Regions from separate parts of the Streptomyces sp. NPDC052687 genome, predicted to be linked through region 2. Evidence: riboswitches for the same ligand, from Rfam matches in the RefSeq annotation. Region 2 holds a riboswitch; the other holds the start of a gene.
What was found. A riboswitch is a leader RNA that binds a small molecule or an ion and turns the genes downstream of it on or off. The one in region 2 is predicted to bind glycine.
Positions count from the first base shown of each region.

Region 1 (7,499 bases), on a different contig from region 2:
GGTACGGCGCCGATGGACTGCTGCATCATCGCGCGCACCGAGTCGACGGCGGCCGGGGAGGTGTCGTACACGTCCAGCCCGATGGCGAGGTACGGGGCGCCGAGCGCGGGCTGCACCCAGGCGCGGCGCAGTGAGCGCACCGCGGGGGTGCGGTGGGCGTTCTGGGTGAGCAGGGCGTAGAACGCGGGGATCTCGATGGTCGGCTCGGCGAGCCGCAGCGGCCCGGCGGGCTGGCGGTCCAGGCCCGTGGCGATCCGGCGCAGATCGAGCCAGGGGATGCCGACGCCGCCGCCGGGGGCGTGCGGGTTCAGCCAGAGGCCGTAGTGCTCGGGGTAGAGGGTGCGGGCCACGTCGACGCCGTCGACCACTTCGTAGCTGCGGTTCCAGCCGCTGGCGGACAGCTCCTGGGCGGAGGTGACGCAGGGGGCGTACCCGTGGCCGTCGACCTCCATCGTGCCGTACTGGGCGTCGGGGCTGCCGGCCTGGCCGTGCCACAGCAGCATCCAGACCTGGCCGGACGAGGGAGTCGCGAGGGCGCGCAGCAGGGCCTCGTAGGCGTCGTAGCGGCCGGGGGTGACCTGGCGCAGCATGTGCTCGACCTGGCCTGCGGCGGCCGTGCCAGCGCTCACTCTTCAACGCCCCTTCGTATAACGCCCTGTTTTTCGAGCCGTGCCCTAGCTTAAGGGTGCCCGCCGGGTCGGGCCGGTGCCGTATCGCGGCCGCGGCCGGCGCACGGCCGGTCGCGCCCCAGGGGGCGCATGGGGCACAGCCGCGTCCCGGCACCGCACCGCGTCCCTGGGGGCGCTTCAGCCCCGGGTGTAGAAGGGGCGGACCCGCTCGCGCATCCAGCGGCCCACCGGATCCTCCGCCACGTCGAGGAGGACCAGGTTGACGGGCCACCGCACGGGGACCCTGGCCAGGGCCCGGCCGAGGGCGTCCAGGGGCAGGGCGCGGGCGTCGCCCTCCCACGGGGCGAGTTCGACGCCGACGAACATCACCGGGTCGGCGGTCTCGATGGCCGCGAGGCAGCGGCGGGCGGTGAGCACGGCCGCGGTGCCGTCGAACTCGGCGGAGGCGGCGGAGAGGAAGTCGACCGGGTCGTCCTGCCAGTCCGGTTCGAACAGGCGGACGCGGCCGCCGCTCGCGGACCCGTCCAGGGGGGTGCGGCCGGCCCGGCACAGCTCGGCGACGGCGGGCGGCGGCAGCGGGACGCCGACCACACCGCCGGGGTTCAGGGCGATGCCGGCCTGCGGCGGCAGCCCGCGCGCGAACTCCACGGCCGGGGCGATCGTGTACGCCATGTGGGCGCCGGCGACCTGGCGCAGTTGCTCCTCGGAGCTGAACACCGGGACGTAGGCCTGGCCCTCGATCTCCATGGCCGGCAGGTCGAGCGAGCCGCTGTCCGGCCCGCCGCCCTGCGGCAGCGGCACCCACACGAAGCTGCGGCCGAGCACCTCGACGATGCGCCCGCCGGCCGACGGGCCCGCCCCGAGGGACGCGGACAGCACCTCCTCCAACTCGTTGCCGGGCCAGCCGCCGTGCGGCTGCGGGTGCGTCTGCGCCGGGAAGTCCGCGGAAAAACCCGCCGGGAAGTCCATCTGCCTACCGCCTGCTCAAGAACACTGCACTGCCTGTGCCCGCCCAGGCTAACGGGTGCGTCCGGGCCCCGTGCCGCCCGCGCGGCCCCGTTTGCTCAGCCCGTGAAGCCGATGCGGCGGAGGGTGTTCGCGGCGTCGCGGTCGAGGAGGACGGCGGAGGTGCAGCCCCGCGGGAGCCGGCCGTGTTCGATGGCGTGCAGGAGACGGGTGGCGGCGGCGCGGTGGCGGAGGAAGGCGTACCGCGAGACGCCGCGGCCGCGGGCGCGCTGGCCGGCCAGCGCCTGTGCGGGGGTGACGTCGAGGAGCAGCAGGTGGAGGGTGCCGCCGCGGCGGCGGGCCTCGCGGGCCAGCCAGCGGCGCACCCAGGCCTGGGTGCCGCAGTCGTGGACGACGACGCCCTCGCCGGTGCGCAGGGCGCGGCGCAGACCGGCGTAGTGGGCGAGGCGGACCAGGGGGCGGTAGACCGCGTACGGCAGCCAGGGCGGCGTCCGGCGGTCGAAGCGGTCGCGGGTGTCCTGGGAGTCGACGCGCCGGGCGCCGCGCACCGTGCGGCGCATCAGGGTCGACTTGCCGCTGCCGGGCAGTCCGGTGACGACCGCGAGGTCCCGGGGTCCGAAGAGCAGCGCGTGCGGGCTGCGGCCGCCGCGCTCGCGCAGGTCGCGGACGACGGGTGCGGGCAGCGAGGGGCAGGCCTCCTTCACCGGAACGCCCGGCCGGCCGGGCATCGCGATGCCGGTGGTGGTCGCGTACGCCCTGGTCCTGTTCACCGTGATCGTCCTCCCTGGGGCGGTTCACGTGTTCCCATGCCCATCGAGTGTAAAGAGAAGGTAATCCGCGATGTCTCGTGTTTTCGTTCTCGTACCGCCACAGCCCGGTTACAGATGTGGTCTGCCACGATCCGGCGCGGCGTGCAATGATGTGCGCGCCAACTGCATACCGGCCGTTTGAATCCGCGCGGGAGAGTCCCCGGCCACCGTGTCGCCGGGGCGCCGAAGGAGCAAGTCCCTCCCTTGAATCTCTCAGGCCCCGTTACCGCGCGGGCGAGGCACATCTGAAAAGCGGGCCGCTCCCGTCCTCGGCGAGGAGATCCGGCCCCACCCAAGGTGCAAGCCGTGATCGTCCCACTGGCGGTCGTGGCGAACCTCTCAGGTTCCGATGACAGATGGGGAGGACCTGCCCTCGCCCGCATGCGTTCATGCCCTGGGAGACGACCGACCGATGAGCAGTACCGAACCCTCGCAGAAGCGTCACACCGCGCTCGATGCCGTGCATCGCTCGCTGGGCGCGACGATGACCGACTTCGCCGGCTGGGACATGCCGCTGCGCTACGGCTCGGAGCGCGACGAGCACCACGCCGTGCGCACCAGGGCCGGCCTCTTCGACCTCTCCCACATGGGTGAGATCACCGTGACCGGTCCCCAGGCCGCCGCGCTGCTGAACTACGCCCTGGTCGGCAACATCGCCTCCGTCGGCGTGGGCCGCGCCCGCTACACCATGATCTGCCGGGAGGACGGCGGCATCCTCGACGACCTGATCGTCTACCGCCTGGCCGAGACCGAGTACATGGTCGTGGCCAACGCCTCCAACGCCCAGGTCGTGCTCGACGCGCTCACCGAGCGCTCCGCCGGCTTCGACGCCGAGGTGCGCGACGACCGGGACGCGTACGCGCTGATCGCCGTCCAGGGCCCGGCGTCCCCGCAGATCCTGGCGAGCGTCACCGACGCCGACCTCGACGGCCTGAAGTACTACGCCGGGCTGCCCGGCACCGTCGCCGGCGTCCCCGCGCTGATCGCCCGCACCGGCTACACCGGCGAGGACGGCTTCGAGCTGTTCGTGAGGCCGGAGCACGCCGTGGAGCTGTGGCAGGCGCTGACCAAGGCCGGAGAGGGCGCGGGTCTGGTGCCGTGCGGCCTGTCCTGCCGGGACACCCTGCGCCTGGAGGCGGGCATGCCGCTGTACGGGCACGAGCTGTCGACCTCGCTGACCCCGTTCGACGCCGGGCTCGGCCGGGTGGTCAAGTTCGACAAGGAGGGCGACTTCGTGGGCCGCGAGGCGCTCGCCGAGGCCGCCGCGCGCGCCGGGCAGAACCCGCCCCGCGTCCTCGTCGGGCTGGTCGCCGAGGGCCGCCGGGTCCCGCGCGCCGGGTACGCGGTCGTCGCGGACGGCGAGGTCATCGGCGAGGTCACCTCCGGCGCGCCCTCCCCGACGCTGGGCAAGCCGATCGCCATGGCCTACGTGGACGCCGCGCACGCCGCTCCGGGCACGCCGGGCGTGGGCGTGGACATCCGGGGCAGTCACGAGCCGTACGAGGTCGTCGCGCTCCCCTTCTACAAGCGCCAGAAGTAGCCACCGAGCGCGGTCCCGTACGTGACACCGCGCACATTCGCGCTGCTCACGCACGGTTCCGGCAGTCCCCCATTCATCAGCACTCCCCCGCGTACAGGAGAATTCAGGCCATGAGCAACCCCCAGCAGCTGCGCTACAGCAAGGAGCACGAGTGGCTGTCGGCCGCCGAGGACGGCGTCGCGACGGTCGGCATCACGGAGCACGCGGCCAACGCGCTCGGCGATGTCGTCTTCGTGCAGCTCCCGGAGGTCGGTGACACCGTGTCCGCGGGCGAGACCTGCGGCGAGCTGGAGTCGACCAAGTCGGTCAGCGACCTGTACTCCCCGGTGTCCGGCGAGGTCACCGAGGTCAACGAGGACGTCGTCAACGACCCGTCGCTGGTGAACTCCGCCCCCTTCGAGGGCGGCTGGCTGTTCAAGGTACGCGTCACGGAGGAGCCGTCCGACCTGCTCTCCGCCGACGAGTACACCGCCTTTTCCGCCGGCTGAGGAGCCCGCCACCGATGACTGTCCTGAACACGCCCCTGCACGAGCTGGACCCGGAGGTCGCGGCCGCCGTCGACGCGGAGCTGCGCCGCCAGCAGTCCACCCTGGAGATGATCGCCTCCGAGAACTTCGCCCCGCTGGCGGTCATGGAGGCCCAGGGCTCGGTCCTGACCAACAAGTACGCCGAGGGCTACCCGGGCCGCCGCTACTACGGCGGCTGCGAGCACGTCGACGTCACCGAGCAGCTCGCCATCGACCGGGTCAAGGAGCTGTTCGGCGCCGAGTACGCCAACGTGCAGCCGCACTCGGGCGCCTCCGCCAACCAGGCCGCGCTGTTCGCCCTGGCCCAGCCCGGCGACACCATCCTGGGCCTGGACCTGGCGCACGGCGGTCACCTCACCCACGGGATGCGGCTGAACTTCTCCGGCAAGCAGTTCGACGTGGTCGCGTACCACGTGGACGACAACGGCCTGGTCGACATGGCCGAGGTCGAGCGGCTCGCCAAGGAGCACCGCCCCAAGGTGATCATCGCGGGCTGGTCGGCGTACCCGCGCCGGCTCGACTTCGCCGAGTTCCGCCGGATCGCCGACGAGGTCGAGGCGTACCTGTGGGTCGACATGGCGCACTTCGCCGGCCTGGTCGCCGCGGGGCTGCACGAGAACCCGGTGCCGTACGCCGACGTCGTGACGTCCACCACGCACAAGACGCTGGGCGGCCCGCGCGGCGGCATCATCCTCGCCCGCGGCAAGGAGTTCGCGAAGAAGCTGAACTCCGCCGTCTTCCCCGGTTTCCAGGGCGGCCCCCTGGAGCACGTGATCGCGGCCAAGGCGGTCTCCTTCAAGATCGCCGCCTCGGAGGAGTTCAAGGAGCGCCAGCGCCGTACAGTGGAAGGCGCGCGGATCCTCGCCGAGCGGCTGACCGCCCCGGACGCGCGCGAGGCCGGGATCAACGTCCTCACCGGCGGCACCGACGTCCACCTCGTCCTGGTCGACCTGCGTGAGTCGGAGCTGGACGGGCAGCAGGCCGAGGACCGGCTCCACGAGGTCGGCATCACCGTCAACCGCAACGCGGTCCCCAACGACCCGCGTCCGCCGATGGTGACGTCCGGCCTGCGGATCGGCACGCCCGCGCTCGCCACCCGCGGTTTCACGGCCGAGGACTTCCGCGAGGTCGCGGACGTGATCGCGCAGGCGCTCAAGCCCGCCTGCGACATCGAGGCACTGAAGTCCAGGGTCACCGCCCTGGCGGACAAGCACCCGCTCTACCCGAGCGTCGGCAAGTAAGCACCACCCCGTGCGGGGCACCCCACCGGGTGCCCCGCCACCACCCGTATTGCGAGGAGTCTGACGTGGCCATCTCGGTCTTCGACCTGTTCTCGATCGGCATCGGCCCGTCCAGTTCCCACACGGTCGGCCCGATGCGCGCGGCCCGCATGTTCGCGCGCCGGCTGCGCAACGAGGGCCTGCTGGACTCGGTCACCACCGTCCGCACCGAGCTGTACGGCTCGCTGGGCGCCACCGGGCACGGCCACGGCACCCCCAAGGCGGTGCTGCTCGGCCTGGAGGGCGACTCGCCGCGCACGGTCGACGTGGAGACCGCCGACGAGCGGGTGGAGACGATCAAGGCCGAGCGCCGGCTGCGGCTGCTCGGCGAGCGCGAGATCGCCTTCGACTTCGACGCGGACCTGGTCCTGCACCGCCGCAAGACGCTGCCGTACCACGCCAACGGCATGACGCTGTGGGCGTACGACGCCGACGGCGCCGAGCTGCTGACCAAGACGTACTACTCGGTGGGCGGCGGTTTCGTCGTCGACGAGGACGCGGTCGGCGCGGACCGCATCAAGCTCGACGACACGGTGCTGAAGTACCCCTTCCGCACCGGTGACGAGCTGCTGCGCCTGACCAAGGAGACCGGCCTGTCGATCTCCGCGCTGATGCTGGAGAACGAGCGGGCCTGGCGCACCGAGGAGGAGATCCGCGCGGGCCTGCTGGAGATCTGGCGGGTGATGCGCGAGTGCGTGGAGCGCGGCATGTCCCGCGAGGGCATCCTGCCGGGCGGGCTGCGGGTCAAGCGCCGGGCGGCGACGACCGCGCGCAAGCTGCGCTCCGAGGGCGATCCGCAGGCCCTGGCGATGGAGTGGATCACCCTCTACGCCATGGCGGTCAACGAGGAGAACGCGGCCGGCGGGCGCGTGGTGACCGCCCCGACCAACGGCGCGGCCGGGATCATCCCCGCGGTCCTGCACTACTACATCAACTTCGTGCCCGGCGCCGACGAGGAGGGCGTGGTCCGCTTCCTGCTCGCCGCCGGCGCCATCGGCATGCTCTTCAAGGAGAACGCCTCCATCTCCGGTGCCGAGGTCGGCTGCCAGGGCGAGGTGGGCTCGGCCTGCTCCATGGCCGCGGGCGCCCTCGCGGAGGTCCTGGGCGGCTCCCCCGAGCAGGTGGAGAACGCCGCCGAGATCGGCATGGAACACAACCTGGGCCTCACCTGCGACCCGGTCGGCGGCCTGGTGCAGATCCCGTGCATCGAGCGCAACGGCATGGCCGCGGTGAAGGCCGTCACGGCGGCGCGGATGGCGATGCGCGGCGACGGCTCCCACAAGGTGTCGCTGGACAAGGTCATCAAGACGATGAAGGACACCGGTGCGGACATGTCGGTGAAGTACAAGGAGACGGCCCGCGGCGGGCTGGCGGTCAACATCATCGAGTGCTGATGCGCCACTCGGCGTCACTGGAGTGGTCCGCTACCGTCGGTGGCGTGACAGCTTGGAAGCCGCGCTGTGGGGGCTGCCCGGCAGCGGCTCCGCCGAAGCGCTGAACCTCTCCGCGTCGTTGCGCCCGGCCGGGCCGGACCGCCGCCGGCGCCGCCCGTGGGTGAGCCGGGACGACCGGCCCATGGGGCTGATCGCGATCGGGCCGCGGCTGTTCGCGGGGTTCGCGCCGACCGCGCGATGGCGGCGTCGGAGCAGCTGCCCAAGCCGCTGACGGCGTTCGTGGCCGGGCTGGCGGCGCCGCTGCTGGTGGCCCGGATGTCCCAGGCGGTACCGGTGCACGAGCCCGCGCCCGGC
Region 1 covers NZ_JBFATR010000014.1:27,416-34,914, reverse strand. The annotation lists gene AB0K92_RS14720 (enhanced serine sensitivity protein SseB C-terminal domain-containing protein) at 1-590, opposite strand, end outside; gene AB0K92_RS14715 (enhanced serine sensitivity protein SseB) at 807-1,598, opposite strand; gene AB0K92_RS14710 (AAA family ATPase) at 1,694-2,365, opposite strand; glycine riboswitch at 2,544-2,643, shown strand; gene gcvT (glycine cleavage system aminomethyltransferase GcvT) at 2,817-3,944, shown strand; gene gcvH (glycine cleavage system protein GcvH) at 4,055-4,432, shown strand; gene glyA (serine hydroxymethyltransferase) at 4,447-5,712, shown strand; gene AB0K92_RS14690 (L-serine ammonia-lyase) at 5,778-7,145, shown strand.
Region 1: another riboswitch for glycine. It lies ahead of gcvT (glycine cleavage system aminomethyltransferase GcvT); the one in region 2 lies ahead of gcvP (aminomethyl-transferring glycine dehydrogenase).

Region 2 (7,499 bases):
CACTCGGCGATGCCGATGGCGCAGGCGCGGCGGCTGGCGCCGAATGCCGCGTATCTGGTGCCGCGCTTCCAGTTCTACCGGTCGATCAGCGAGCAGGTGATGGGGCTGCTGCGGTCGCTGTCGCCACTGGTGGAGCCGTTGAGTCTCGACGAGGCGTTCGTCGATCTGGAGGCCGGGGGCGCGGCGTGGGACGAGAAGTCGGCGCGGCTGGCCGGGGCGAGGCTGCGCGCCGGCATCCGGGAGGTGACCGGCCTGACCGGGTCGGTGGGGCTGGCGGCCTCCAAGATGCTCGCGAAGATCGCCTCCGAGCAGGCCAAGCCCGACGGACTGGTGCTGATCCCGCCGGGCACGGAGCGGGCGCTGCTGGAGCCGATGCCGGTGCGCACGCTGCCGGGGGTGGGGCCGGCCACGGGCGACCATCTGCGGCGGGCCGGCATCACCACGGTCGGTGAGCTGGCCGAGGCGGGCGAGGACGAGCTGGTGCGGCTGCTGGGCAAGGCGCACGGGCACGCGCTCCACGCGATGGCGCTGGCGCGGGACGACCGGCCGGTGGTGGCCGAGCGGGAGGCCAAGTCGGTGTCGGTCGAGGACACCTACGACGTGGACATCCACGACCGGCTCCGGGTGGGGCTGGAGGTGCGGCGGCTGGCGGACCGGTGTGTGCGGCGGCTGCGGGGCGCGGGGCTGTCGGGGCGGACCATCGTGCTGAAGGTGCGGCGGTATGACTTCTCCACGCTGACCCGGTCCGAGACGCTGCGCGGGCCCACGGACGACCCGGCGGTGGTGCGGGAGGCCGCGGCGCGGCTGCTGGAGTCGGTGGACACCACGGGCGGCGTACGGCTGCTGGGGGTCGGGGTCACCGGTCTCGCCGACTACACGCAGGAGGATCTGTTCGCACAGGCGGCGGGGGTGCGGGAGGACGGACCCCTGGAGGAGGCGCCCGAGGAGCAGGCGCCGGTGGAGGCGGAGCAGGCCGAGCGGCGGTGGCCGGCGGGGCACGACGTGCGGCACGCCGAGTACGGACACGGCTGGGTGCAGGGCAGCGGGCTGGGGAGGGTGACCGTGCGGTTCGAGACCCCTGACTCGGAGCCGGGGCGGGTGCGGACGTTCCGGACCGACGATCCGGCGCTGGAGCCGGCCGAGCCGTTGCCGTTGGTCGCGCGAAGACCCGGGGGAGAGGCGGCCGCGGGGGACGGGGCGCGAGTGGTGCCTGGATGAGGGGCCGGATGCGTGGTGCTCCCGGAGGGCCGTGAGAGCTGGGCGGGCTGTGAGGGCCGTGGAGAGCTGAGCGAGGGCGGTGAGGATGGTGCCCGGGGTGAGCGGTCGGGGCTGTGGTGGGCGAGCGGGCTCGGTGGGTGAAGCCGGTGGGTGCCCGGTTCGGCCCTGCCCCTGCCCGCTCACCCCGGGGTCTTCAGGTCTCGTCCGTGCCCGCGACCTTGCCGAAGTCGCGGTCGGGCAGGGCCGGCGGGGGCGCGAGGTCGAGGCCGTAGTGGTGGTAGAGCTGGAGTTCCTGCTCGGGGGAGAGGTGGCGGCCCACGCCGAAGTCGGGGGCGTCCTTGATCAGGGCGCGGTCGAAGGGCACGTGGAGGCTGCCCTCGATCAGCTCGCTGGGCTCCAGCGGGACGAAGGCGTCCCTGCTGAACAGGCCGGTCCGTATGGCCGCCCACTCCGGGACGCCGGTCGCGTCGTCGAGGTAGACCTCGTCGATGGTGCCGATCTTGGTGCCGTTGCGGTCGAACGCCTTGCGGCCGATCAGGTTGCGCGGATCGATGTCGGTCTGCACGGGCCCTCCACGTGGTCGCATCTCATCCGATAGCACTACGAAAGAGCACTTTGGGTCACGCGGCCACTCGAACGCCTGGGCGTTGACCTCGCTGGTACGCTGACAACGGCTGCTGACCCCGTGCGGGAGAGTCCTCCGGTTCGCTCGGAGGCGCCGAAGGAGCAAATCCTCCCCGGAATCTCTCAGGCCCACGTACCGCACGGACGAGGTCACTCTGGAAAGCAGGGCGGGTGTCGACGGCTTCCGCTCTCACCGACGGTGAAAGCCGGATCTCCCTGGGGCGATCCGGTGAAGCTCTCAGGTTGAGATGACAGAGGGGGAGGCCGTCGGGACACCCGCGCCGTGGTGTCCCTCGAAGGTCGCGTCAGACCAGGAGGCCTCCGCAATGACCGCCCATCGCATTCCGCTCTCCGAGCTCGAGCAGGGCATTCCCTTCGAGCAGCGCCACATCGGGCCCGACCAGGAGGCTCGGGCCAAGATGCTCGCGCAGGTCGGCTACGGCTCGCTGGACGAGCTCACCGCCGCCGCGGTCCCGGATGTGATCAAGAACGCCGACGCCCTGGACCTGCCGGGCGCGCGCTCCGAGGCCGAGGTGCTGGCGGAGCTGCGCGAGCTGGCCGACCGCAACCAGGTCCTCGACTCCATGATCGGGCTCGGCTACTACGGCACGTTCACGCCGCCCGTCATCCTGCGCAACGTGATGGAGAACCCGGCCTGGTACACGGCGTACACGCCCTACCAGCCGGAGATCTCCCAGGGGCGGCTCGAGGCGCTGCTGAACTTCCAGACCATGGTCGCCGACCTCACCGGCCTGCCGACCTCCGGTGCCTCGCTGCTCGACGAGGGCACGGCAGCCGCCGAGGCGATGGCGCTGTCCCGGCGCATGGGCAAGAACAAGAAGGGCCTGTTCCTGGTCGACGCGGACGCGCTGCCGCAGACCATCGCCGTGATCCAGACCCGCGCCGAACCGACCGGCGTCGAGGTCGTCGTCGCGGACCTCGCCGAGGGCATCCCGGCCGAGCTGGACGGGCGGGAGATCAACGGCGTCCTCGTCCAGTACCCCGGCGCCTCCGGTGCCGTACGGGACATCAAGCCCGTCATCGACCAGGCGCACGAGCGGGGCGCGCTGGTCACCGTCGCTGCCGACCTGCTGGCGCTGACGCTGCTGAAGTCGCCCGGTGAGCTGGGCGCGGACATCGCCGTCGGCACGACGCAGCGGTTCGGTGTGCCCATGGGCTTCGGCGGCCCGCACGCCGGTTACATGGCCGTCCAGGAGAAGATGGCGCGCAGCCTGCCCGGACGGCTGGTGGGCGTGTCCGTGGACGCCGACGGCAACAAGGCGTACCGCCTCGCGCTGCAGACGCGTGAGCAGCACATCCGCCGTGAGAAGGCGACCAGCAACATCTGCACCGCCCAGGTGCTGCTCGCCGTGATGGCCGGCATGTACGCCGTCTACCACGGTCCGGAGGGCCTGACGGGCATCGCGCGGCGCACCCACCGGTATGCGTCGCTGCTGGCCGCGGGCCTGCGCGACGGCGGGGTCGAGGTCGTCCACGGCTCCTTCTTCGACACGGTCACCGCGCGGGTGCCGGGCCGGGCCGCCGAGGTCGTGGCCGCCGCCCGCGAGAACGGCGTCAACCTGCGGCTCGTCGACGCCGACCGGGTGTCGATCGCCTGCGACGAGACCACCACCCGCGCCCAGCTGGCCGCCGTGTGGAGCGCCTTCGGCGTCGAGGGCGACATCGAGGCGCTGGACGCGGCCACCGAGGACGCGCTGCCGGGCGCGCTGCTGCGCACCGACGACTTCCTCACCCACCCGGTCTTCCACCAGCACCGTTCCGAGACGGCCATGCTGCGCTACCTGCGCCGGCTCGCCGACCGGGACTACGCGCTCGACCGCGGCATGATCCCGCTGGGCTCCTGCACCATGAAGCTCAACGCGACCACGGAGATGGAGCCGGTCACCTGGCCGGAGTTCGGCCAGCTGCACCCGTTCGCGCCCGCCGAGCAGGCGGAGGGCTACCTCACGCTCATCCGCGAGCTGGAGGAGCGTCTCGCCGAGGTCACCGGCTACGACAAGGTGTCGCTCCAGCCGAACGCCGGTTCGCAGGGCGAGCTGGCCGGTCTGCTGGCCGTACGCGGCTACCACCGGGCCAACGGCGACGAGCAGCGCACCGTGTGCCTGATCCCCTCCTCCGCGCACGGCACCAATGCCGCGAGTGCTGTCATGGCCGGGATGAAGGTCGTGGTCGTCAAGACCGCCGACGACGGCGAGATCGACGTCGACGACCTGCGGGCCAAGATCGAGCAGTACCGCGACGAGCTGGCGGTGCTCATGATCACGTACCCGTCGACGCACGGCGTGTTCGAGGAGCACGTCTCCGACATCTGCGCCCAGGTCCACGAGGCCGGCGGCCAGGTGTACGTCGACGGCGCCAACCTGAACGCGCTGGTCGGCCTCGCCAAGCCGGGTCACTTCGGCGGCGACGTCTCGCACCTGAACCTGCACAAGACCTTCTGCATCCCGCACGGCGGCGGCGGTCCCGGCGTCGGCCCGGTGGCCGTGCGCGAGCACCTGGCGCCGTACCTGCCGAACCACCCGCTCCAGCCGGCCGCCGGCCCCGAGACGGGCGTCGGCCCGGTCTCGGCCGCGCCGTGGGGCTCCGCGGGCATCCTGCCGATCTCCTGGGCGTACGTCCGCCTGATGGGCGGCGAGGGCCTGAAGCGGGCCACGCAGGTGGCCGTGCTCAGCGCCAATTACATCGCCAAGCGCCTGGAGCCGCACTACCCGGTGCTCTACACCGGCCCCGGCGGCCTGGTCGCGCACGAGTGCATCATCGACCTGCGTCCGATCACGAAGGCGACCGGCGTGAGCGTCGACGACGTCGCCAAGCGGCTCATCGACTACGGCTTCCACGCGCCGACGATGTCCTTCCCGGTGGCCGGCACGCTGATGATCGAGCCGACCGAGTCCGAGGACCTGGCCGAGCTGGACCGGTTCTGCGACGCGATGATCGCCATCCGCGCGGAGATCGAGAAGGTCGGCTCCGGTGAGTGGCCCGCGGACGACAACCCGCTGCGGGGCGCCCCGCACACCGCCGACGCGCTCGGCGGGGAGTGGGAGCACGCGTACAGCCGCGAGGAGGCCGTCTTCCCGGGCGGGGTCTCCGTCACCGACAAGTACTGGCCGCCGGTGCGCCGGATCGACCAGGCGTTCGGTGACCGGAACCTGGTGTGCTCGTGCCCGCCGCTGGACGCGTACGAGGACTGATTCCGCTCGCGCCCCTGATGAGGTGAGTGGGGCCCCGCTCCGGTCTGGACAGGCCGGGGCGGGGCCCTTGCGCGTTCCGGGGCCGCTCCGGGGGCATCGCCGACCTCGCGGACCTATCGGCCCCCGCGGCTTTCAGGCGGGGTAGGCGTGTGTCTGGGTGGCCTTGACCGTGGCCCAGACCTCGGCGCCCGCGTGGAGGTCCAGCTCGGCGGCGGCGACCGTGGTCAGGTCCGCGACCAGGGGAAGCTCGCCGGTGAGGGCGGCGCGGATCTGGTCGCCGTGCGTCTCCAGGCCGGTGACCGCGCAGCGCCACAGGTTGCGGGCGCTGGAGCCCGTGGGGCGGTCGCGGTAGAGGGTGACCGCTCCCGGCGGGAAGGCGACGAAGACCGGGCCGTGGAGGTCTTCGGTGGTGGTGATGGCGGGGCCCGCGTCGAGGCGGACGGTGTGTCCGTCGGCGGTGCCCTTGTAGAGGTTCAGGCCGACCAGCTGGGCGACGTAGTCGGTGCGGGGGCGGCGGGCGATCTCGGCCGGGGTGCCCTCCTGGACGACCCGGCCGTGCTCCACGACCACCAGCCGGTCGGCCAGCACCATGGCGTCCAGCGGGTCGTGGGTGACCAGGACGGCGACCGCCTCGAAACCGGCCAGGTGGTGGCGCAGCTGCGCCCGTACGTCCAGGCGGGTACGGGCGTCCAGGGCGGCCAGCGGTTCGTCCAGCAGGAGCAGCCGCGGGCGGGTGGCCAGGGCGCGGGCGAGGGCGACGCGCTGGGCCTGGCCGCCGGAGAGGCGGCGCGGTCTGGCGCGGGCGTGCTCCGCGAGGCCCATGCGCTCCAGCCAGGCGGCGGCCTGTGCGCGGGCCTCCGCCTTGCTCGCGCCCCTACAGCGCGGGCCGAACGCCACGTTGTCGAGCGCCGTCAGATGCGGGAAGAGCAGGTAGTCCTGGAAGACGACGCCGACCGGGCGGGACTCGGGCGGCGTGCGGTCCAGGGCAGTGCCGTCCAGGCGGAGGTGGCCGCCGGTGAGCGGGGTCAGCCCGGCGAGGGCGCGCAGCGCGGTGGTCTTGCCCGCGCCGTTCGGGCCGAGGAGGGCGACGACGTCGCCGGGGGCGGCGGTGAGGGAGATGTCCAGGCGGAAGGTGCGGCGGTCGACGACCAGGTGGGCGTCCAGGCCGTCGCCCGGGGTGCTGGTCCTCGGTGCGTCGTTCTCTGTCATGTGGGTCATGCGGTTCTCATCCAGCGGTCCCGCAGGCCCGCCAGGACCGCGATGGAGACGGCGAGGAGGACCAGGCTGAGGGCGATGGCGGCGGCGGGGTCGTTCTGGAGGGCCAGGTAGACGGCGAGCGGCATGGTCTGGGTGCGGCCGGGGAAGTTGCCCGCGAAGGTGATCGTCGCGCCGAACTCGCCGAGGGCGCGGGCCCAGGCGAGGACGGCGCCCGCCGCGACGCCGGGGGCGATCAGCGGCAGGGTGACCCGGCGGAAGGCGGTGAACCGGGAGGCGCCGAGCGTCGTGGCGGCCTCCTCGTAGCGCCGGTCGGCGGCGCGCAGGGTGCCCTCGACGCTGATGACCAGGAAGGGCATGGCGACGAAGGTCTCCGCGAGGACGACGCCCGCCGTGGTGAACGGCAGGGTGATGCCGAACCACGCGTCCAGCCACCGGCCCACGACGCCGTTGCGGCCGAGCGCGAGCAGCAGGGCGACACCGCCCACCACGGGCGGCAGCACGAGCGGCAGGGTCACCAGGGCCCGGACCAGGCCGCGGCCGGGGAACTCGGTGCGGGCCAGCAGCCACGCCAGGGGCACCCCGAGGACCAGGCTGAGCGCGGTCGCGGCCGTGGCGCAGATGAGGGACAGCCGCAGCGCCTCCCACACTCCGGGGCTGGTCAGCTGGTCGGGCAGGCTGCTCCAGGGCGTGCGCACGAGCAGGGCGAGCAGCGGGACCAGCAGGAACGCGAGGCCCACGAGGGCGGGCAGCAGCAGCGGCAGGGGCACCAGACGGGCGCCCCCGGTGCGCGTACGAGGCGGTCCGCCCGCCCGGCTCTCGGGGCTCATGGCGTGAGGAACCCGGCCCCGGTCAGCACCTCGCGGCCCTCGGCGGACCGGACCAGTTCGATGAAGGCCTTGGCGGCCGTGCTGTTCGGCGCGTCCTTGAGCAGGGCGATCGGGTAGTCGTTGACGGCGTCGGCCGACTCGGGGAAGTCCACGCCGTCCACCTTGTCACCGGCGGCCCGGACATCCGTCCGGTACACGAGCGCCGCGTCGGCCTCCTTCAGCTCCACCTTGGTCAGGGCGCCCTTGACGTCCTGCTCGTAGGAGACGGGCTCCAGGTCGACCCCGGCGGCGTCGAGGGCCTTCTGTGCGGCTGCCCCGCAGGGCACCTCCTTGTCGCACAGGACGACCTTCACGCCGGACTCGGTGAGGTCCTTGAGCGAGGCGATCCCGTCGGGGTTGC
Region 2 covers NZ_JBFATR010000044.1:9,283-16,781, forward strand. The annotation lists gene AB0K92_RS26835 (DNA polymerase IV) at 1-1,218, shown strand, start outside; gene AB0K92_RS26840 (PRC-barrel domain-containing protein) at 1,412-1,783, opposite strand; glycine riboswitch at 1,897-1,991, shown strand; gene gcvP (aminomethyl-transferring glycine dehydrogenase) at 2,169-5,054, shown strand; gene AB0K92_RS26850 (ABC transporter ATP-binding protein) at 5,187-6,263, opposite strand; gene modB (molybdate ABC transporter permease subunit) at 6,269-7,099, opposite strand; gene modA (molybdate ABC transporter substrate-binding protein) at 7,096-7,499, opposite strand, start outside.